Regions from separate parts of the Spartinivicinus poritis genome, predicted to be linked through region 2. Evidence: predicted binding sites of a transcription regulator. Region 2 holds the regulator's gene; each other region holds the start of a gene.

Evidence for each region. The regulator LexA, encoded in region 2, represses DNA repair genes until DNA is damaged. The targets are predictions, from matches to a motif close to TACTGTNTANNTANACAGTA.
Region 1: the regulator LexA is predicted to act here: its motif matches at 5,993-6,012, upstream of ORQ98_RS10075 (YebG family protein).
Region 3: the regulator LexA is predicted to act here: its motif matches at 6,568-6,587, upstream of recA (recombinase RecA).

What each region holds. Positions count from the first base shown of each region.
Region 1 covers NZ_JAPMOU010000010.1:65,541-73,699, forward strand. The annotation lists gene ORQ98_RS10035 (O-methyltransferase) at 1-532, shown strand, start outside; gene ORQ98_RS10040 (ion channel) at 546-1,205, opposite strand; gene ORQ98_RS10045 (DUF2804 domain-containing protein) at 1,244-2,269, opposite strand; gene ORQ98_RS10050 (YbaN family protein) at 2,362-2,763, shown strand; gene ORQ98_RS10055 (DsbA family protein) at 2,877-3,488, opposite strand; gene trhO (oxygen-dependent tRNA uridine(34) hydroxylase TrhO) at 3,501-4,424, opposite strand; gene ORQ98_RS10065 (hypothetical protein) at 4,536-5,006, opposite strand; gene ORQ98_RS10070 (BolA family protein) at 5,019-5,327, opposite strand; gene ccoM (cytochrome c oxidase subunit CcoM) at 5,667-5,777, opposite strand; gene ORQ98_RS10075 (YebG family protein) at 6,151-6,438, shown strand; gene rapA (RNA polymerase-associated protein RapA) at 6,712-8,159, shown strand, end outside.
Region 2 covers NZ_JAPMOU010000026.1:19,676-27,834, reverse strand. The annotation lists gene ORQ98_RS18285 (insulinase family protein) at 740-3,601, shown strand; gene ORQ98_RS18280 (delta-class carbonic anhydrase) at 3,735-4,547, opposite strand; gene ORQ98_RS18275 (SulA-like leucine-rich domain-containing protein) at 5,006-5,464, opposite strand; gene lexA (transcriptional repressor LexA) at 5,916-6,512, opposite strand; gene ORQ98_RS18265 (TetR/AcrR family transcriptional regulator) at 6,901-7,557, shown strand; gene ORQ98_RS18260 (L,D-transpeptidase) at 7,627-8,115, shown strand; gene nagZ (beta-N-acetylhexosaminidase) at 8,102-8,159, shown strand, end outside.
Region 3 covers NZ_JAPMOU010000001.1:23,988-32,146, forward strand. The annotation lists gene ORQ98_RS00120 (glycosyltransferase family 2 protein) at 1-145, opposite strand, end outside; gene ORQ98_RS00125 (ApeI family dehydratase) at 148-489, opposite strand; gene ORQ98_RS00130 (AMP-binding protein) at 554-2,002, opposite strand; gene ORQ98_RS00135 (COG4648 family protein) at 1,996-2,568, opposite strand; gene ORQ98_RS00140 (acyl carrier protein) at 2,673-2,918, opposite strand; gene ORQ98_RS00145 (phosphopantetheine-binding protein) at 2,934-3,188, opposite strand; gene ORQ98_RS00150 (lysophospholipid acyltransferase family protein) at 3,200-3,952, opposite strand; gene ORQ98_RS00155 (beta-ketoacyl synthase chain length factor) at 3,952-4,686, opposite strand; gene ORQ98_RS00160 (regulatory protein RecX) at 4,907-5,371, opposite strand; gene recA (recombinase RecA) at 5,449-6,471, opposite strand; gene pncC (nicotinamide-nucleotide amidase) at 6,659-7,147, opposite strand; gene mutS (DNA mismatch repair protein MutS) at 7,335-8,159, shown strand, end outside.

The DNA.
Region 1 (8,159 bases), on a different contig from region 2:
CTACCCGGTGAAATTATCTGGTCGGATTATTGGTCGCCTGCTCAAACTTATCACTCAATTAAGCCAAACTAAAACTGTGCTAGAAATTGGTATGTTTACTGGCTATTCAGCCCTGTCGATTGCCGAAGCCTTACCAGAAGACGGCAGAGTTATTTGCTGTGAAACGAACCCAAGAGCCATTGAGTTTGCTCAATCATTTTTTGATCGCAGCCCCCATGGCCATAAAATAGAAGTTCGCTTTGGCAAAGCCCTGGATACCATTAATACTCTACAAGATAAGCAGTTTGATATGGTATTTGTGGATGCAGACAAAAAGAACTACTTTAACTACCTGAAAGCCACTGTCCCCCTAGTGCGTTCAGGCGGGCTATTTGTCATTGATAATGCCCTTTGGCAAGGCAATGTGCTTAACCCAAATGATGAGCGAGACCAGGCTATTGTTGAGCTTAACCAGCATATTGCCACCAACCCGCAACTGGAAAATGTGTTTCTCAGCGTACGAGATGGGGTTAATTTAGTACGAAAAAAATAAGTCACACCATTATTCAGCCGTTGCCATTCGTCGTTTGACTGATGTGCATGCCTACCAGTCTTGCCACTAAAATCGTCAGGAAAAACTGGCCAGTAATTGCTTCCATTGCCGCTATGGATTGCACTGGCCCAGCCAGTGGCATCATATCACCATACCCTAAAGTGGTGAGGGTTACATAGCTAAAATAAATAAACTGGCTTAAGTCGTGAGCGCTCTGGTAACTACTCCCACCAAAGGCATCAATTATTAATAAGTCAAGTAGCGCATAAACAAATGCCCACATAATACCCAGCAATAAGTAAATACTCATTGCGCCATAGATAATATTACGTGTTACAACAGAGGCACTGAAAATAATTTTGATCAACTCAAAGATCACATAAAGAAAAAACACCACATTGGTCGCATTATCTAAAATGAGTACAATTTCAGGCACATCTCTAATAATGGCTAGCCATGAAGAGATAGCCGTAGGAATCGCTAATAGTAAGCATATAACCAGTGCTTTCTTGTTATGACTGAAAATATAAACCGAAGAGACCAATAGGATACTAAAGCTGGCTTTCAACAAAATGTTTTGCGTTACCAGCTTAGGTATAAAAGGGTACACAATACCAACAAAAATCAGACAGATAAATAAACTGGCAAAACTATAACGAGGAAAATTAATCATAAATGAACATCTGGCTTATGTTGTTTAACCGTTATTAATTACCACTTTGCATAGTGATCTTCTACAAACCCCAGCATATTATTAATGGCTACTTTTTCACCTCCCACTGTTTCCAAATGACCATTAAAATGCCCAAAGAGTTGATGAAAATTAGAAGCCATCAACCATAAGTTAAGACACTCTGCATGCTTGCCCAGGGGTGTAAACGTCAAATCAACTTTGCCATCATAAGATTGAAGGCGCCAGGGCTGAAATAAATCCTGTTTTTGATAGTTAAAGGCAACTGTATCTACTTTATGTAACTGGCCATTCAGCCAAAAACAGTTTTCTGTAAAACCAGTTTCATTGACACCGCAAGACACATTAAGCCCAATTAGCTGACCATTGTTCGTACGGCCTGATAAACACCCCCAATTCCAAAACGTTTCGCGACGCATGTAACCACTGGAATAATCATGATGAGCACAAGCACCGAGTGCAGCCAAATCAAATGTGCCCCACTGACATTCAATTGTGCCTTCCACTGGTATTCCAGCCGCTTTTTGGGCATAGACCCAACCATTCACACCCGTTTTAGTACAGATCCGCATAGGAGCAAAACTGTCGCGCTCACTAAAGTGGCAATTAATTTTTAACCCATGTTTAGGCAGAGATACCTCTAAATACCGACTTTTAGGCTGAGGCTGATTAATCATATCAATCCGCTGCTTACCTTGCACAAAGGTTGTATTGCCTGTATCAGGACTAACAGCAAACTGGCAAGCATGGGCAAAAGGTGACTTTAATGAGTAAGCCAGCATTTCGCCCGTTTGAGGTCGATACAAATAGCAAAAAGCAGCACCCACCAGTTTAGTATCAGCAATAGCACAGCCTAGAATTAACTCATCGGAAATAACCCCAAAATACTGAAATTGATTAAAACCAAACCATTGCTGCCAACGATTGGCCGGTTTGCCAAAAGGGGTTAAGAGCTGAAAGTCACTGACATTGATTTTGCTAATGGGGTGATCAAAAATGCCAAATAAGGGTTCACCATTAGACTGGATAAGCAGTTGTGCTGTCATATATTGTTATTATTTGTCTGGCGGAGTAATGTAGGCAGTATTCTATGCTAGAAATTATGCTTAAAGAAAGCCTGCTTTAGGAACACACGATTATGTGGCGCTGGGTTTATATTGTGGTTGGACATTTAGCTGTAGGGCTTGGTGTTGTCGGCATTTTTTTGCCTCTATTACCTACTACTCCATTTTTACTACTCGCAGCAGGCTGCTATGCAAAAGGCTCAGATAAATTTCATCAGTGGCTGATTAACCATCCCCAATTAGGCAATTATATTTGTTATTATCTTTCTGGTGAGGGCATGCCTGCCAAGGCCAAAACCTATACTTTATTATTACTTTGGCCTTGTATGCTATTTAGCTGTTGGCTAGTGAGCAGTTGGTTACTAAAAGGGGTATTACTAACTATCGCCTGTTGCGTCAGTTATTATATTGTCGTTAAAGTGCCTACGTTAAAAGCTAAACCCTTTTCAGCAGTGTCATCTCAACAAGCAGATTAACTCTTTTGTAAAACACGTTAGTAATGGCCACTTTTACCCCCCTTTATCAGGTTGTCGCAAAAAGCTAGTCGATATGGAGTGAGAGGGTATTCTGTTGCTGCGACACTCTCTTATTAGGTTAATAATTCTTCAATTAAAGGCTGTAGCTGCTCCCACCCCATATAACCATTCACCAATACATGCCATTGCTGCTGATCAAAGTAAAGCAGTGTAGGAAAGCCCTGAATGCCTAAATTATAAGCCAAATCAAAATCCTGCTGAGTTAACGCTTTTATTTCATCAGCGAAAAACGCCTCCATGAATGTGTCTACAGGCAACTGCGCTTGAATAGCTGCTTGCTTAATCCCATGAGGGGTAGTGATATCCAGCTGATCCATATAAAAACTTCGTTGTAACGCCTCGACTAACGCTTTCAGATGATCAGAAAAATGCTGCCTTGCTACCACCACTGCTCTACAGGCTGGCTCTGTATCGTAGATAAATCCCTCTGGGAGTGCGCCTGCAAAGTTAAATGGCTGACCAGTGGCCTCGGACACTTGCTGCCAGTGATTGAGAATATACTGCTTTAGAGGTGGTGTAAGAGGTTGACGCTGCCCTGCTCGCAACCCGCCTACTCGATAGCATAGCTGCCCTCTTCCCTCAAGCATTGTAGACAGTTTGTCAATGACTGGCGCAAAACCCCAGCACCAGGAGCACATGGGGTCAAATAGATAGGTGACTTCCATTGAAGACTATGGCTAACTTTTCATTTTTAAGCCCACTGGGTGAGGCTGGTTTCGCTGCTTGGCTAGTTCAATTTGTTTTTGTCGAGACTCTGCTCGTTGCCGAGTTTTAGTATCCTGAGAGTTAAAGCAGTGAGGGCAATACACGCCTTCTTTATACTGCTCAGACTGTTTATCTTGGTCAGAAATCGGCATCCGACAGCCAAAGCACATATCATAGCTGCCTTTATTTAACTGATGATCCACCGTTACTCGGTTATCAAACACAAAGCACTCACCTTCCCATTTAGTTTCTGTAGCAGGCACTTCTTCCAGGTATTTTAAAATGCCACCTTCCAGATGGTACACTTCTTCAAAACCCTGTTCTTTTAATAGCGCGGTAGACTTTTCACAGCGGATACCACCCGTGCAGAACATAGCTACTTTCTTATGTTTGTCTGGATCAAGCTGCTGCGCCACATAGTCAGGAAACTCCCGAAAACTTTCAGTTTTTGGGTTAACTGCCCCTTCAAAAGTCCCTACCTGATATTCATAATCATTGCGGGTATCAATCAAAAGCACTTCAGGGTCACTGATCAGCTGGTTCCACTCCGCTGGCTTCACATAAGTGCCCACTACATGGTTAGGATCAATACCAGGCACACCCATAGTCACAATCTCTTTTTTCAGTTTGACTTTGGTGCGATAAAAAGGCTGCTTGTTATCGTAGGACTCTTTATGGGTTAAACCTGCCAATGGTTCATGGGACTTTAAGTAACTTAATAACTGATCAACTCCTTCTCGACTCCCTGCAACCGTACCATTAATTCCTTCAGCAGCTAATAGCAAGGTACCTTTCACATCAAAGGCAAGCATCTTATCCAATAAAGGCTGACGCATTGCCTCAAATTCTGGTAATCGAGTAAATTTATAAAGGGCAGCAATAACAAACGGAGACATCTTAATTCCTCTACCTTGGCAGATCGCAAATCTGCTGGCATAACCAAATTGATTAAAACGTCTTATTTTAGTGATTTAGTTAAAGCAAGACTAGTTTTAGAAAGAGTTCTTTTAAATTAATGAGGTTTGCTCAGGCTCATCTAACGTCGACTCCCCTTTATCAACAGCAGTCTCCAGAGAGATAACCCGCGGCCAGCGACCACTGTCATGAGTGGATTGGGGATGAGGTTCAGTCACCACATAGACTCGTTGAAAACTACCATCAGTAGCCAATAAACCTTGGATAATTTCATGGCTTTCTAATGGAAACCAGCGGCTTTGCTCAGCCTCATCTTTTTCCATAAAAGAGGTGACAACAATTTTCACTGGCTTGGGGTTAAATTGTTGCCAAGCACCTCGCTGGATAGACTCTAACCTGGCCCAGCCACCCTGAGGTGTATTACCTGGCTGGTTTTCTCGCCTGCCCCAGGGAACCATGACAATACTGCCATCCTTTTGCAATACTGGTAACCTTGCCTTCGGGTTAGGAAAAAATACTCGATAACGCTCGCTGTTTTGTACAAACTCAGCACCGCCACACATAGTAATAAAAACTTATCTTTTATTCGCACAATTAGGAGAGTCAGGTGCTGACTCAGCCTGCTTTTTCCATTCATCTGGCGTATAAGTATGCAATGCTAATGCATGAATCTTATGTTGCACTTCTTCTGCTAATAAGCAATAAATCAACTGATGTCTTTTTACAGGCATTTTTCCTGAGAAATCAGCAGATACAACCACGACTTTAAAGTGTGATTCTGAGCCTGGAGGCACATTGTGCATATGGCTCTCATTGGTAACAGCTAAGTAGGCAGGCTTTAAAGCTTTAGTCAATTTTTGTTCAATTTCAGTTTGTACACTCATCACCTGTCTCCCATGCTTAACCGACTAGGTTAATCTTAACCTGAAACCAGCCATGCGAAAAGGTAAGCACAAGTGAAAGAAAGTACTAACAGGAGGAATTAAGCAAAGAGAAAGAGAAGTGAATTAGAGAAACGATGCACAGGCTAATACAAAAAACAGGCAAGGCGATAGGTTACATAAAACCTGACAAAACTAAGTAACCCACCACACTTACCTTAAAAAGCTCTACGCAAATAGAGCATTCCTTACGTCTGTCTAGCCTCAAACGTTCAGATCTTAGCGACCTGACTTTTGGCCAGCAGCCTGAGCTACTCGCCAAAACTGTAAAAAACTGTATGCTTAACGGTGATTGTTAATATCCTTACGAATTAGCAGGCCCACACCAACAAAAAAACCAATAATCAAACCAATTGTAATCAGCGAAGCTAAAATTGTTTCATCGAAATACATCGCTTACCTCCTGTTGGCTACTGCCTCTTAAACGCAAAGCTACAGTAACAGCTACTCAACTCGCTTTTATTGATTAAAATCAATCAGTCCAGGCTAATAACGGCTTAGTTGCTGTTTTTTATTGATTTAAAGCAAGTTGTTTTCCTTATTCAGGACAAATTTGGATTGTTCCTTGACAACCTTATTGGATACAATACAGCCCCTATGGACAAATTTACTGTATTTTTATACAGTATCACCATAATTATCAGCTATCAGTACTGCTGGTGTTAAGCAATATCAGTTTTAAATAGCATCTGCTTTAAATAACAAGGTCTTATGATGTACTTGGTCTAAGGCCTAAATTAAATTGGTCCATGCAAGAGGTGAGCGAATGGCCGTTATACCCATGTGGAAATGCGATAGGGACGGTAGTATGTTCTCAGATAAAAAAGCCGCCGAAGAACACGATAAAATGCTTGAGCTAGCTGCAAATATCACCATGTTGCTAGAGCAAACCTTTGATAATATCGATGACAAAATCGCTGAAGATATTGGCTTATTATTCGCCAAACATAAAGAAACCTTGGCAAAAGCTATTAAAGGAAAGCCTGAATTAGTATTAGAGATTGGTAAAGAGTCTGCTGCTGAACAGCCTGCAGAAGAAAATACTAACGAGTAATTAACCATTTTGTACCAGTGGTGCATGCGTCAAATAATTAAGGTAACAAGTTAATTCCTTAACCTTATGCATGTACCACAACCTTATGCATGTACCACTATCTCTTTTACTCAAACACTACATTGACTATAAAAGAGTCAATGTATTCAGGCTAGTAAGCCATTTCATCCTCTGCACTTACAATCTCTGCCTAAAATTAGGCAAATCGACTATTGTTATTCAAAATATATTCGCTACCATATCGCCTTTTTCTGAGGTAGATAGGCGTACAGAATGACGACATTTGTTCCAGGACAACGTTGGATTAGTGATACAGAAACAGAGCTAGGCCTAGGCACTGTTTTATCCTTGGATCAACGAATGGTCACATTACTGTTTCCCTCTAATGGGCAAACTCGACTTTATGCAGTAAAAAACTCTCCGCTTACCCGCATTCGCTTTGTTGCTGGCGATACTATCGAAAGCCACGAAGGCTGGAGCATAGTAGTCACCGATGCAGTAGAAGAAGATGGGCTTATTACTTACCAGGGCAAGCTACCGAATGGAGAGTCGACAGAACTTCCTGAGTCCTGCCTGGGCAACTTTATTCAATTTCAAAAGCCAAAAGAGCGCTTGCTAGCAGGCCAGGTTGACCAAAATAATCACTTTAGCCTGCGTTATAAAACCTGGGAACAAGCCAGAAACCTCTACCAATCGCCTTTATTAGGCTTATGTGGTGCTCGTACCAGCCTAATCCCCCACCAGCTACATATTGCTGATGAAGTGGGTAAGCGCCAGGCACCTCGCGTTTTATTAGCAGATGAAGTAGGACTAGGTAAAACCATTGAGGCAGGCCTGATCATGTATCAGCAGTTACTCAGCGGTCGTGCCCAACGGGTACTGATTGTGGTTCCTGAAAGTCTGTTACATCAATGGCTGGTAGAAATGCTAAGGCGCTTTAACCTGCACTTTAGTTTGTTTGATCGCGAACGGTTAGTACACGCAAAAGCCGCAGATACTGGCAACCCCTTTGAAAGTGAGCAACTGGTACTCATTAGCCTAAATGAGTTGACACATGCTCAGCACCTTGACGATGCGCTGGCCGCTGAGTGGGACTTATTAGTGGTAGATGAAGCTCACCACCTAAGCTGGACACCTGAAGTAGCAAGCGATGAATATTCTGCTATTGAGCAGCTGGCAGAAAAAACGGCAGGTGTTTTATTACTGACAGCCACCCCAGAACAGTGCGGACACAGCAGCCACTTTGCCCATTTACGATTGCTGGACCCAGATAAATTTCACTCCCTAGCAGACTTTGAAAGCCAGTCACAACAATATCAAGCTGTGGCTGAAATGGCGGAAGAGCTAATTGATAGTCAGGTTTTATCAGAACCCACAATCGGTCGACTGACTAGCTATTTAGGAGACGAAGCCAACCAGCTAGCCACTATTATCAATAGTGATCAAGCAGATGACATCAAGCAGCAAGCTAAACAACAACTGTTATCTCATTTACTAGATCGTCACGGCACCAGTCGGGTACTTTATCGAAATACGCGGTCAGCGGTTTCTGGCTTTCCTGGCCGTGTAATGCAAGCTTATCCTCAAGCCTTACCCGAGCTTTACCAGCTTGCTCTAGAAAATGGTGGTAACCCTTATGCAGGTTTATTTCCTGAACGCACTTATGAAAAAGAAATTCTGGTTGAAGATAAAGACCCATGGTGGCGCTTTGACCCCAGAGT
Region 2 (8,159 bases):
TTGATAGAGGGAGAAGTGGCTTGGTGCTTACCCAATTCTTTTAGCTGATTTAACTGACCTTAAAATTTTACTTGTCTGATTCCGATATAGTACCAGTTCTGACAAATTCTATTAACTTTCCAGTCTCTAAATTAATAAGCCTATATCTTACACTCTATTGTTTTACTTTTAGACATTATTGATCTACTCACTCACATAATATTATAGGTATTAACCGCAGTTTACCCGTTGTTTGCTACTTAACTAAATAAGGTATAGCTGGAAATCTATAATGTGGCATAAATAGAATGCCTCTACCCTCAGATACAGCCTGTTTATTGAGCGAATCGACTATGTCACTTTATGATTTTCTAGCTATACAACTGTGGTATAAGAGAGTTATTCTTACATGTGATATACCCTTCACGAATGACTTCTAGGTTTATTATCTTCACTCCTAATCACCAAGGATGGTGTGAATGCAGTTAATGCATGGAGCATTCGTATTGGGTATATTTGTAATGTGTTATAGAGACTGAAAGTTTTATAACATATGTATTTTATATATTGATCTAAAATGTTTCGTTGGTATAACATGAGTCGTCTGAACTGTTTTATAGGTTGTTATTGATGAGCTAAAGAAACCGTTTTCCCTCCATTGTCTTCATCATTTGTTTTATAAGGCTTGTATAGTCTATTTAGTAATGTTTAAAACAATTGTTTTGTTCGTCTACTCTTTTTACTTAAGGATTCATGCAATATGAATAAATTTGTGCTGCTTAGTGCTCTAGCATTATTAGGCGTGTCGGGTTGTGCCAACGTATCACTTTTTACAGAGCAGGACTCTACACCGATCGTTGTCAGCCCTAGTGATGATCGAGCCTATCAAGTTTTAACATTAGCAAATGAAATTGAGGTTATTTTGGTATCTGATCCTCAACTGAAAAAGTCGGCTGCTGCCTTAAGTGTTGGCGTTGGGTCAATTCAAGATCCCATGTCTCAACAAGGGTTAGCCCATTTTCTAGAGCATATGTTATTTCTGGGTACAGAACGCTATCCTGATACCAAAGGCTATTCGGAATTCATGACCAAACATGGTGGTGCGCACAATGCTTATACAGGGCTTGATATCACCAACTATATGTTTCAAATAAATAATGATGCTTACGACCAAGCATTGGATCGCTTTTCTGACTTTTTTAAAAGTCCCAAGTTATACCCTGAATATGTAGAGAAAGAAAAGAATGCAGTGAATGCAGAGTGGTCAATGTCTCGTGAAAATGACTATGCAGGTCAATTTAAGTTATCCCGCAATATCTTGGGAGACCATCCAGCCAATCGTTTTTCCACCGGAAATCTAGAAACACTTTCTAATAAATCAGGGAGCAAGCTTCATCAGGAGATGGTCGATTTTTATAATAAATACTATTCTTCTAATATTATGAAGGTGGCTATGGTTTCTAACTTACCATTAGCTGAGATGGCCCGTTTAGCCAAACAACATTTTAGTGGCATTAAAAACAAGCATATTGAGAAGCCAAAGGTAACCAAAACAATTAATTTGCAACAGGCGGGTGGTAAGCAAATTTACTATCAATCCAATGAAGATGTGCGACAACTGGTGCTTGATTTTACAATACGTAATAATCAAGCCGATTTTGCCAGTAAACCAAATAAGTTTGTGACTTATTTATTGGGTTCAGAAATGCCTGGTACCCCAGGTCAGTTGTTGAAATCAAAAGGATGGGTATCATCTTTTTACGCGGGCTCGTACCCCAGTAGTTATGGTAATTATGGAAGCTTATCCGTCAACATTGAGTTAACTCAAGCAGGGATGAAAAATCGGGATAAAATTGTTGCTATCGTTATGCAGTATATTGACTTAGTCAAGCAACAAGGAGTCAATGAAAAGTATTTTCAGGAAATTAAAACATCGTTAGATAATGAGTTCAGATTTCTAGAGAAGTTTGATGATTTCATGTATGCGGCATTTCTTGCAGAAGATATGCAAAACTATCCTCTGCAAAATGTGATTAATGCACCGTACTATTATAAAACATTTGATGAAAATGCAATCGAGTCTGTTTTAAATCAGTTAACACCTGAAACATTGAATGTGTGGTATATCAGTAAAAATGAAAAAACGGATAAGCAGCTACATTTTTATAATGGTAAGTATAGAATTGAAAATATCTCTGCTGAAACTATAGCAGGTTGGTACGATTCTACTAATATGAAGCTCAGCTTACCCTCAGTTAATCGAATGTTGCCTGAAACATTTGCTATTAAAAAAGTCAGTAAAAATAATAAGCCAGAACTAGTAGTTGATAATAAAGGTATTAAAGTCTGGTATCTTCCAAGCCAAGCCTTTAAAGAACAGCCTAAAGGATCAATTGATGTTTATTTTAATAGCTCGCTAGCGCAAAATAATATCAAGTCGACTATCCTTTTATCTATCTGGTCTGATTTATTTCAACTTCAGCAAGCAGAGCTCATTGAAGAAGCGAATACAGCGGGAATGCAAGTGTTTGTACACCCCGAAGCAGGTGGGCTGTTATTATCAATCAGTGGTTTTACAGATAAACAAAAAGACCTGTTGAGTAAAGCACTACAAAATATTCAGGTTGAGGTCGATGAACAACGCTTTTTACAAGCAGTTGATCGACTTACTCGAGAAGTTGAAAATGAGAAAAAACAACTTTCCGTTAGCCAGGCCTTTAATGCATTTGGCCAGCTGATTACAAAAGATTCTTGGGATAAACAAGCGTATCTTCAGGTTGCATCAAAGCTGACAAGTAAGGATTTACAAAGCTTCATTAAACAGTTGCTCAGTCAAAATCAGGTAAGAGTGTTTGCTTTTGGTAACTACGATAGTCAAGATATTAACGAGATGGCTGCAAAGTTGAAGCGCCTATTACCTGATAACCACAAGATCACAGAATATACGCGTAGCAAATCCTGGGAGCCCAAGGAAGGTCAGTTATTTGTTGTGAAAAAAGACATTGAAGTTAATGATGTAGCAATCATTGATTTACAGTCACATTCAGAACCAGGGTTAAAACAACAAGCCAGAGCGAGAGTACTAATTGATCATTTTGCAAACTATGTTTTTGATAAATTACGTACTGAGGAACAGCTTGCCTATGCTGTGGGAGCCATTGCCCCCACTATTGATGAATATGCAAGTGTGGGGTTGTATATTCAAACACCGGTCAAAGGACCAAAAGCCATTCAGTTAAGGCTTGATCAATTAAAGCTTGAGTATCAGCAAGAGTTGAATAAGTTACCCGAGGCGGCTTTTAAGCAGCTTAAAACCAGTGCGTTAGTGGCACTGAAAGAAAAACCAAAAAACTTGAGCGACGAAGTTAGCCCATTTATCAGTGACTGGTATGATGAAAATTATCAGTTTAACACTAAAGCGCAATTGATTGCTGAGATAGAAAAGGTAACCTTGGATGATATCAAGCGTTTTTACGCAGAGACTATGGGTAACCCAAAAGCACCACGCTTGAATATTCAGATGAGGGGTAAAAAGTTTGCTAACCAACCATTTGCCAGCTTTAAAAACCAAACTGAAGTAAAAAGCCTGTCAACATTTCACCAAATGATTTCTTATCAATAAACCTGCCTTGCTTCTCTGGTTATCTAATGGATAACACCAGGTGATAACTAGAGAAGGGCATATCCACTGCTGCAAGAGCTGCGGTCGCTACTTACATTAAAATAAATGTACTTGAAATAACCTTGTTTGCAGTTTACTTCATATCGGACAACAGTTTTGGGTTGGTGACCAGTTTTCTAACACCATGGGCATGGTCTTCTTTGAAAACGTTATCCTTACACCATTCGCCCAAATTATTGATATCAACTTTTGTGCAAAATGGCCGTACACTCCAGGTTACTTGAAAAGGTGAACACTTTTGTTCGGTAAACTTGGGACCGGTGGTAGAGCCTAAAAATTCTACCGGTTTACCCGTATTGTTAGGTAAGGCTTTGGCTTGGTGATAGCCATCTTCCATATTACCGTCATAAACCAAATCATTAAAATTGAGGGAAGAAGAATCATTGACGACAGTAAATACCTGAGATTCAACGCGAAGGTTCGGGTTGGAACAGCTATCAGATAGACAAGAAGTTAAGTCTTTACCTGGTTTTATATCGCAGGAAGTGTACACCCAGTGGACTTCAATAGTATCACCAGGTTTTAACCCCTTGCATACTTCATTTTTAGGTGGGGCTAACTCTGCTGAGGAAAGTGACTTGCTTGTATTACACTGATAACCGCCACCATGACCATGATCGCCTTCCCCTGCATATATGGAAAAGTCCTTTGCTTTATGCTCAGCATTATTGTGAAAATGAATGTTGCATAGGTTCATACTTTCATAGCGGGGAGCCAAGCTAAATAGTCTTTTGTTTTCACCCGCAAGTTGATCGATATCTCTTGGCGCTTGAGGGCCAAACCCTTCGCAGGCTGAGCCACTCGCGTCACTGATTACGACAGCAGGGAAGCTACTCATCACACTAACCAATAACGTTAACAGAAGTCGATGTTTAACTGAGACCATTTATATTCCTCCATAGTTTTTATAACAAAAAATCGCAACACTAGTAGTATTGGTTTAGTCATGATGCACTGCTATTAGCAGCTAACCTGTCGCTGGTTAGACTTACACTTATTACAGCTACTGTATTTATAGGCTCGATTGCTAAGGAGCACACATTAAAAAACTATGACATATTGATATGACTCAAAAATTAACCTCTGTTTTATGGGATAGCTTGATAATGAAGGCTAATCGAGGCAATAGCTGAGGCTTATCGGAAGAGAAAATACCAAAAAGAAAAGCCAATATCAGAAGATGATTAGTAAATGAAATCTAGGCAAGAGAAGGAAAATAAAAATATTGAAACTCGTTTCAATAAATTAAAAGAAAAAATTATCTCACATAATGAGGCGGTTGTCAGAATTACGTGACTACTATTGCTAGACAATACTATTTGATAGTGTAAAGCAACTGTTTTACTAACGTTGTCTGATATTAATTACATGACAGTTACCTTCTTGTGCGGCAATATCTAAAGCCGCTAAGGTTGGCTCATCTAATTCTGGTAGCCAACTGACAACAGTATGACTTTTGCCTAAAGTGAGTGCCTGCAAGGTTAAGTCTTTGATAGAGCTTTCATTGCTGGCAGTAAGAAATAAGACCTGTTTATTATTAATATAGGCATCTTGAAGCCACTTTAAGGTCATGTTGCGATATTGTTTGGAACAGACGACGGTTAACCAGCGTTGTTTTTCATGATGGCTCAACTGTGCCAACATAGGTGGAATAAATGATGTCAGTGGAATACGGGCAGAAGATAAAATAATTTCTGTAATATGCGTAAAGCCATTGTGGTCTGTCGATAAAGGGAAGTGATGGGGTTGATTTGGCGTGCTATGGTTGGGTTTTGAATCATTGTCACTGCCATTGAACTCCATGGGTATATTTCCTATTTTATTATCAAAACGAATGACTGTAAAAGAAGGGTGTCAGGTGATGAGCGACAGCAGCATTCTTTATAAAATAAATGAAGATTGTTACTGCAAGTCATACAATAATAGACTTGTCTCATCTTCTATTATGTTAGTTAAGCGACGATAACAACGTCTAAAAAGTCATTCGAAAAGAATATTGTCATGTTCGTTAGTTACAGCTGAAGTGTATCACTGACAAAAAATCCATATCTTTGGCCTAATTCACTGTATTTACCATCTTGGGGGTAGATTGTGGATCAGAGTTGATAAAAAGATGTAAAACTGCAAATTAAGTCGCTTTTTTAAGAAAAGGTAGTAGCTATTAGATAATTAATTTCCCCTTGGGTAATTTGGAGCATATATCGATGGTTACCCAGGGGACCAAGTTATTTTTTTTCAGCTTTCGTATAAAAGGTTAGTGTCTAATGACGCCAACACTAATTCCTTCGATTGTGAAATTTTCGCTATGTAAGTTCACTTCGATAGTATTGAAGCTGCTATTTTCTGGATGCAATAAAACGACTTCTCCTTTTCGTTCAAATCGCTTAACGGTTACTTCATCATCAATTCGAGCAACGACGATTTGACCATTATGTACATCAGTTGTTTTGTGAACGGCTAATAAATCGCCATCGAGAATGCCACAATCCTTCATGCTCATTCCTTTAACTGTTAAAAAGTAATCAGCACGAGGTTTAAAAAAACTAGCCGGTATCTGGCAGTAGTTGTCTATATTTTGTTCGGCTAAAATGGGGAAGCCCGCAGCCACTTGCCCGACTACAGGAATACCTTGTTGGGTTTCAGAGGGGATCCGAATACCGCGGGAGGTGCCAGCAATAATTTCGATAGCACCTTTACGGGCAAGGGCTTTGAGGTGTTCTTCGGCAGCATTGACAGAACGAAATCCTAGCTGTCGAGCAATTTCGGCTCGGGTGGGAGGAAAGCCGGTTTCTTCAATATGGTCTTTAATAAATTGAAAAATTTCAGCCTGGCGAGCAGTTAATTTAGCCATTGAGATGGCTCCTTATACCTATTTGAATACTTACTAATTTAATGAAATAACGGCTTTTTATAGCGGCTGTGGTTTTATACAGTTACTGTGATTATATCCAGTTTGGACTGACCTTCAACTGTTTTCAACTATTTCGGTCCCTTTTAAGGGGTGTTTCCTTACTTAGCAGACGTTAATTTTACTTGCAGGAAAAAGTAAAGCCTGCTTGACTTGTATACGTATTAAACGTATGTTCAAAACGTTTGAAGATTACAACAGGCGGCTAATATAAAGCGAATATTTTTTAGTTGGCTTGCTGCCTGTATCTAAATACAATTGGTCCTTAGCTTCGATGGGCACTCAGAACGGCCCAGAGAATCAAGGCTTTTTTAAGAAATGTTAATTGGCTATGGCGCAATCAGAAACTGTTGAACGAATACTAGATGCTGCAGAAGCGTTATTTGCAGAAAAGGGCTTTGCTGAAACGTCACTGCGGACGATTACCAGTAAAGCAGGTGTTAACTTAGCAGCAGTTAATTACCATTTTGGCTCTAAAAAAGCATTGATTCAGGCAGTATTTGCCCGGTTTCTAGAGCCATTTTGCAAAAAACTCACGGTTAGGCTCAACGAATTTGAAGCATCATTAGCAGAACAGAAACCGACACCTGAACAGCTACTTAATTTGCTATTTCAGCAAATACTATCTGTTGAAGCACGAGGAAAAAATGATCTTTCTGTGTTTATGCGGTTGCTGGGATTAGCGTTTAGCCAGTCTCAAGGGCATTTGCGAAAATATCTTGAACAAGTATATGGTGATGTATTCCGACGCTTTGTGAGTTTAGTGGTGCAGGCGTCACCTGATTTACCGCCGGTGGAAATTTTCTGGCGAGTGAACTTTATGGTGGGATCTGTCGCATTTACTATGTCTGGTTTAGATGCGTTGAGAGACATTGCTGAAAGTGAGTATAAAGAACATACTTCAGTTCCTGCAGTCATGAAGCGACTCGTGCCATTTTTAGCCCATGGCATGAAAGCTGAGCTGCCAGCAGCCAGCCTAGAAGTTTAGTTAGCTGCGCATAAATTAGTCAATTTGTGGCTTGCTAATTTATGGTGAGTTAATTGGTAGCTAGTGAATATGTATAAGCCCGTTATTTATGTCTCTATTGCTGAGCAAACTCTCAGTGTGTGCGATGGCAATCAGTTAATTACTCGGTACTCCGTTTCTACTGCTGCTAAAGGGGTTGGTCAGTGCCAAGGAAGTTTTCAAACACCCTTGGGGCGACATATCATTCGAGCCAAAGTAGGGGGTAGTTGCCCTCTAAATGCTGTTTTTGTAGGACGACGCTTTACTGGTGAAATATATAATGAGGCACTGGCCAAGCAATTTCCTAATCGTGATTGGATTTTGACGCGTATTTTATGGTTAAGTGGCCAGGAGCCTGGTGTTAACCGGTTAGGAGCAGTCGACTCCATGCGACGTTATATTTATATTCACGGCACCCCTGATAGTGAGCCAATGGGAATTCCTGCCTCACACGGGTGTATTCGAATGCGAAATGATGAGGTTGTGGAGCTGTTCAGTAGCGTGCCCGTCTATACCCAGGTAATCATTGAAAACGAGTAATCGCCATCTATTGGTTAATCCTATGTCAGGTAATGTCATTGTAG
Region 3 (8,159 bases), on a different contig from region 2:
GCTGGTTTAATACTTGTTTGGTAGATTCATTACTCCCATCATCCACCACAATACAAGGCAGGTTAAGCGCATTTATGCCATCAATAACCCCAGCAATGGTTTCGCTGTGATTATAAATAGGGATCACCACACACGGGTTAAACACGCTCAAGGATTCCCCCACACGATCCGGCCGGAAGAAAATACATGTTCTTTATTGGTAAAACTGAATTTTGTTTTACCACTGGCCAAGCATTCCAAGCTCAACGACAAAGTGGTAGGCGGTATGACTAGCTGCTGAAATTTTATGACTTCCAACTGCTTAACCGATGGCTGGCCTAACCCCAGCTGCTGGGCAAAATGAATAGCCCAATCGACCTGCACCACACCAGGCAACACTGGTTGATTAGGAAAATGTCCTGCAAAATGTGGCAACGATTCGGTAATCGTCAATACAACTGTCGCCTGTTGATCCGTTTGCTGATCAATTGAGTAGTCTGGTAATTCCATCGTTCACATACCCTTCACAAATTGCTGTGAGCATATACCGCTTTAGCTTTACATTTTAAAAAGATCATTTTTTCTCAAATAACGCAGCTAAGGCACTCACAGACACTTTACCTTGGCTATTTTCGGGTAGTTGATTCACATAACGCCATTTTTTGGGTAGCAATGTGCGTTCAAAGTGGTTGCTTAATCGTTGAGTAAAGTGCAAATTCAGCGACCTTTTACCCAACTTGTGTAGCATTTCTTGCCCTGCTGTCGTTAATACAATCGCCACTCCCACTTTAGCTCTCGCTCCTGTCAGTAAGCCAACCGCTGCCACTTGGCTAACTTCTTTACACTGTTGCAACACTGCTTCTAGTTGGGTCAGCGAAAGTCGCTTTTCTTCAATTTTTACAATTCGGTCAGCTCGCTCTTTTAAATAAAACTGCCCATCTTTTTGTAACTCAATAATATCACCCATCACAAAGTGGGAATGATCTGAACTAATAAAAGGAGAACTGACTTGTAAACAACCTGTTTCAACATCCTTGCTCACGGTACACCGAGGTAAAGGAGTCCAAGCAGAGTTTTCCTGATATTGCTGACGCCAGGCTACTCCTCCAGTCTCAGTGCTCCCAAGCACCTCAACAGGCAGCTGTTGTAGTTTATCAGCCACTTGCCTGGCAATGTGGTACTCCAGTTTTCCGCCTGAAGATACCATCATAGCCAACGATTCTACTGGGCCATCAATTGCATCTGGCAATCGTTTTAACAAGGCAGGGCTAGCTATCCAAACCACTTTGGCAAACTGGCAGGAAATTGCTAACAGCTCTTCTGGATAGCTAACTAACGGGCTAAAAATAGGGCTGCCAGTGGTGAGAGGCCATAAGATTTTAAATAAAAAACCATATATATGCTGATGGCTGACTGTTGATATAAAAACCGCTTGCGCTGTGTTTTCTCGCCATAAACCATTAAGTACAGCAACTTCATCAATCAGCTGGCCAAATTGCTTGGCTATCAGTTTGGGCTCACCAGTCGTACCTGAGGTATAAAAAAACAACGGTTGCTGACGGCTCACCGAAAACAGTAATTCCTCATTCAGGTCAGATACATTTTGAGAGTGGGTCAACTCATCGAAAGTTATAGAAATATAGTGTTTATTGCTACCGGCTAATGAAACATCAGTTAATAATGTATAATTTTGCGCAATTAAGTCGTTAAAAGTAGCTGGCTGTTTATTGGGAATAATCACTATCGATAAACGGGTTTTAAGTGCTGCTAATAATGCAATAATAAAATGAATAGCATCTTCACAATAAATAGCCCAGCCCTCAGAACCAGCGCTATCAGCTAGCTTCTCAGCATAATCTGCAACCGCATTTAATAAGGTAGCCGTTGTCACCATTTGGCCATCAGCCAAGTAGCCCACGGGTTGTTGGTACAACTCAACTTTGTTTACTTTTTCTATTTGATTAAAACAAGCTGGCTGCCATGCGCTATCAGGAATCAGGCCTACTGTACTACGACTTAGCATTGTTGATTCCTTTTCTTTACCTGCTGTCGGATACACCATTCACCCGCAAATAGCAGCCCCATTAATAAATAAGCAATAAAGCCGTTATACCAAACCCAGGTTGTAAAAGAACAATAAATGGCGGTAATAGCAGCAATAACCCCATTCATCGCAAAAAAGAATACCCACACTATTGTTACTTTTTTGGTATAGGTAATTGCTTCGTCAGGTAAATTGGGCTCCTGCAATCTGGCTAAACGCTCAATCATGGAGGGCGGTGACTTCAGCGTAATGCCAAAAGTAACCAACATAATAATATTCATTACCACTGGGTATAGCTTTAACGGCATCTCATGATTAAATACCATTGTTCCCAGTGCTAATAAAAATATTGCTACCCCTCCCCATAATGCCGGCTTGAGCAACTGAAGATTATTACGAACAACACGGCTGAGTGTCAGCCGTGCCACGACCAGGATAAAAAGTAGCAACCCTATCCAACGAGGCTCTAAATACTTTAACCCCATCAGTACAATAACTGGATAAAGTACCCCTAATACAGCAATAAGCCCATTCAACCAGCGCATCAGCAGTCCTTGTTGATCTTTGGTTTGAATGATGCAGCGTTCATACCTGGTGATAAATTCATAGATTGGCTGTTATGTAATACACGCTATTTAATTAGTTGTTGTTATTTAACTAACTGCTCTACGGCACTGACTACATCATCAACAGTTCTTACTGCTTTAAACTCTTCAGGTTTAATTTTTTTATTGGTCAGCTCTTGCAGCATAATGACTAAGTCAACCGCGTCGATACTATCGAGATCTAGCTCTTCATAGAGGTTTGCTTCAGGAACAATATCCGCTTCATCAATTTCAAACTTTTCAACCAATATTTCAGTAAGTGCAGCTAAAATATCCTGACGAGATTGCATGGTTTACTTCCTCTCTTACTTATTTGCTTCAATAAAGGCAGCAAGGCTATTAATGGATGCAAAATGCTGCTTATTATCTTCAGCATTGGCTTCGATTTTAATGTTGTAGCGCTTTTTCAACGCCAAACCGAGTTCCAGTGCATCTATTGAATCCAGCCCTAATCCCTCTACAAATAATGGTTCGTCATCGACAATATCTGCAGGCTCCACATCTTCTAAATCCAACACGTCAACTATTAACGCTTTCAACTCTTCCTTTAAGCTAGACATAACTACTACCCTTATGTGTACTGGCTTTCTAAATACCGGGTTAATTGCCTAGTGGCCCGTGGCAGTTCATCTGCATCGGCAAGGAACGGTTTAATTTCCACTAAGTGTTTAACCTCAACTAAAAACGTCACTTTTCGATCAGCAACCTGATACCATTTTTCCTGCTTGGTTAAGGTGGTTGGCTGACAGTTAATTTCAACCAAGCGAATATCCGCTTGTGCTCTTAATGCAATATTAGCTGCCCCCCGCTGAAATCGGATAGTCTGACCAGGTGTGGTTCGAGTACCTTCCGGAAACAAAATTAAGCAGCCACCTTGGTTTAATGAAGCTCGACACTGGCTAATCAAAATTTCTGGATCTTGATTACTAATATAGCCAGCCGCCTTCACAACCCCTTTTAACAACGGGTTACGCCACAGTGCTTGTTTTACGACACAGTCCACTTGCGGCAAAGCAGCGATTAGTAGCACAACATCCAACAACGAAGGATGGTTTGCGATAATAACACGCCCCCTGTCAGTCCTCAGGGTTTCTAGCCCTTTAATCTCGTAACTCATGACGCCTAAATGGTCCAAAAGCTTGAGATAAAAGCGAAAGCTTAAACTGATTAACTGCTGAGAGCGATAGCGCCGCTGCCACCGGTCACGCCAAATCAAATTAATCAGCGGAAAAATCAATAACGCTAGTAAAAAACCACCGAGACCAAACAATAAAAAACTAAAGCCAGTGGCCAGCACTCGCCAAATTAAATAGAGCTTTTTCATCACAACTGCTCGTACTGCCACACCATTCGATCAGTAGATACTTGTATGCGCTGCTGACCTAATAACAAGAATCGCATAAACGATAACGCAGGTGACATTTGCTGGACTTGGTCAGCAGCTGCCTTTTTATAGCTCAGTCGAACAGGTTTATCGCCTTGCAGGGATAGCATGATTCCCACACTAAAACAGGGAGTAGGTTCATCCTGAAAAGCCTGATAAAAATCAGGTAATGGCATATGAGTGAATATCAACAAGACTCTATCTACCCCAACAATAGATAGTTGTGATACAGCCTCAATTAAACCACTTGGAAAAGTGTCTTTGCCTGCCGCTATAGCGGTTGTGGCAGCGTTATCCTTGAATAACACACCATACCAGCCTGCGGTGCTGTTATGAACTGATAAGCCAAACTCGGTAGGTGATAACGGCTCATCTAGCGCCAGTTGTTGCAGCATATGTTGCATCCGCTGGGCTTCACCGTGACGGCTGGCGAATATTGTACGGACTGAATCAGTTTCAGTTTTTTCCAGACACTGTTGCGCAACAGTTAAGGCCATTTTAGCCTGCAAGCTCAATCTGCGTCGTTGCCTCGCGGGTAGCCAGGCTAATGCCGGCTGTTCTTCAGTTGCAGGCATATCGGCTTTACTCTCAGCCCACTCCTGCCAAGCTGCTTGACTATTCAGGCCTGGAGCCCAAGCACACCAATTTTCAATTGAAAAAGTTAACTGCTGCATAATAATTGAGACTAGCGTTATCTCCCAATTTAAGTGAGCTTAAGTGGACAGTACAGCCACCTATAACGATCCCCGCTTATGCTTTATAGGTGTTACAGGGTGACCATACACTGCATGATAGTCAATTTTAAAGCAGACCAACAAAAAGCGGGCACTATATCATATCCCCTGTTTTTTTGTGAGTCTCGCCAAAAAATTGCTACTTAAGGCCGAATAGAGATTAGGATTCAGGATGGGCTGCAAGCGCTTGCTGGATTACTTCAAAATCAAAACCACGCTGAATTAAATAGCGCTGTTTTTTCGCCATTAATGGAAGGTCATTTGCCGCTGGTTCTGGATTAAATTTTTTTGCCAGCGCTATACTAGCTAATTGAAGCCAGTCAATATCCTGATTAGCTTGTAACACCTGCTCAACCAGTGATTGATCAATACCTTTTTGCTGCATTTCTAGCTGAATGCGCTTAGGTCCTAATTTTTTTTCGATACAGCGTCGAAAAATCATTTCCGCAGCTCGCTGGTCAGACAAATAGTCTGCCTCCCTTAGCTCTTCCAGTACAAGCTCTACTTGTTCACCAGCAAAAGTGCGTGACTTCAATTTTTGTTTTAATTCTTGAGCAGAATGCTCACGACGAGCAAGCAGCCGTAAAGCTGCTTGTCGTATTTTTTGAGGTGAGACGTTATTCATCTATAAAATTATCAAAACACTAACCCAATACTGTTAATAGCAATACCTATTAACGACAAGACTTATTGCCCTAGCAATTATACTTCTTCAGCAACAGCTTCGTTTGGCAGCATTTCAATACCAAAGTGCTGGCGAATTTTCTGCTCAATTTCCGTCGCTATCTCTGGGTTATCTTCTAAAAACTGAGCAGAATTTGCCTTACCCTGACCAATTTTATCGCCATTATAGGAGTACCAGGCACCCGCTTTATCTACAACGCCTTGTTTAACCCCTAAGTCAATCACTTCGCCCATATGGTAAATACCTTTACCATAAAGAATCTGGAATTCAGCCTGTTTGAACGGCGGTGACACTTTATTTTTGACAACTTTTACCCGAGTCTCGTTACCAACGACTTCATCACCCTGCTTAACGGAGCCAGTACGACGAATATCCAACCGGACCGATGCATAGAATTTCAATGCATTACCACCCGTTGTTGTTTCAGGACTACCAAACATAACACCAATTTTCATCCGGATTTGGTTAATAAAAACAACCAGACAGTTCGCTTGTTTGATATTACCAGTGATCTTACGTAATGCTTGAGACATTAAACGAGCTTGCAAACCAACATGGGCATCACCCATATCGCCTTCAATTTCTGCTTTAGGTGTTAATGCCGCTACCGAGTCAACAATGATCACATCCACCGCACCTGAGCGCACCAGCATGTCAGTGATTTCCAATGCCTGCTCACCTGTATCAGGTTGAGAGACATACAAATCATCAACGTTTACTCCCAGTTTTTCTGCGTAATCAGGGTCTAATGCATGCTCGGCATCAACAAACGCACAGGTGGCACCTTTGCGTTGTGCTTCTGCAATCACTTGCAGGGTTAGCGTCGTTTTACCTGAAGACTCAGGGCCAAAAATTTCGACAATACGACCTTTTGGCAGACCCCCAATGCCCAAAGCAATATCCAATGACAATGAACCAGTAGATATGGCAGGAATCGCTTCACGCTCATGATCACCCATGCGCATGATGGCACCTTTACCAAATTGTCGTTCAATTTGACTTAGCGCTGCATTAAGCGCTTTCTTTTTGTTATCATCCATTAACTCACCTCATAAGTTATAGATTCAATTTAACAGCAGATTTGATTTAACAACCTGGCGATTCAATTCAGCAATTTGGATAAGCATCCACTCAAATACTGTATATTTAAACAGTATTATTTCATACAACTTTATACTCAGCCAGTAAAATTTGCAAAAAAGTTAATCAATATTTTTAGGGACGGTATTAATTATTAAAGTGTTCCAAAATACCTTTTAAAGCTTCAACCACTGCCTGCTTTCTGACTTGCTCTCGATCACCCGAAAAATGAAAGCAACAACTGATTGCAGGTTGCTCATGAAGTTGCCAGGCAATCCATACAGTGCCAACCGGTTTTTCGGCACTCCCACCATCAGGGCCTGCAATTCCACTGATAGCAATTGCAAGATCCGCTTCACTATGAGCAAGCGCCCCATCAGTCATTTCCATGACCACAGTTTTACTGACAGCACCAAATTGAACCAGCGATTGCGGAGACACCTCCAACATTGACCGTTTGGCCTCATTTGAATAGGTAACAAAGGCTCCTTCGAACCAGCTTGAGCTACCAGCAATGGCAGTAACAGCTTGAGCCACCCAGCCACCGGTACAAGACTCTGCAGTAATTAACTTCAGTTGCTGGCTTATTAAAAATGCCCCGACTTGCTCAGCAAGTGTTTTTATTGCATCACTCATCACATTTCACTTTTGTATTAAAAGGTTAGCTGTAGACTATTCAACCAGTGAAGCGTATATATACAACAATTGTTTTCACAAACCTATCTTATCAATAATTAAGTTACGTCTAAGTCTTAATCTAGCGCCATTAATTGCGTAGAATTACCGCCCTATTTCTTGTCACCAACTGAGCAATTAGTATCCAATGGCAAAAGTAACAACCCAAGCTTCAAAACATACACCGATGATGCAGCAATATTTGCGGATCAAACAGCAACATCGTAATGAGTTAGTGTTTTATCGAATGGGTGATTTTTACGAGCTTTTTTATGATGATGCCAAAAAGGCCTCTCAACTATTGGATATTACTCTCACGGCGCGCGGTAATTCTGGTGGCGAACCAATCCCAATGGCTGGTATCCCTTTCCACTCTGCTGATAATTATTTAGCCAAGTTGGTCAAGCTGGGTGAGTCAGTCGCCATCTGCGAACAAATCGGTGATCCAGCTACCAGCAAAGGTCCAGTAGAGCGAAAAGTCGTCAGGATTATCACCCCTGGTACTGTCAGTGATGAAAGCCTGCTGGAAGAGCGCAAAGATAACCTGCTAACTGCATTCCACCAGCACAATGACAATTATGGTATTGCAACCTTAGACATCAGTAGTGGTCGATTTCAGGTAGCCGAAGTATCAGGTGAAGAAGCGTTTTTAGCAGAGCTAGAGCGACTGAACCCTGCTGAAATCCTAGTCAGTGAAGAAAGTCCTTTACTGGAAAAGCTCAAACACCGTTCTGGTGTTCGCCGCCGACCGGCTTGGGATTTTGATTTTGAAACAGCCATAAAAATGCTAACCCAGCAGTTTCAAACCAATGACCTGGCAGGCTATGGTTGCGACCAATTAACCATTGCTATTGATGCCGCAGGCTGCTTACTGCAATACGCCAAAGAAACCCAGCGGACTGCCTTACCGCATATCCGTGGGCTCAGTATTGAGCGCCACGAAGACAGCGTTATTTTAGACGCTGCTAGCCGT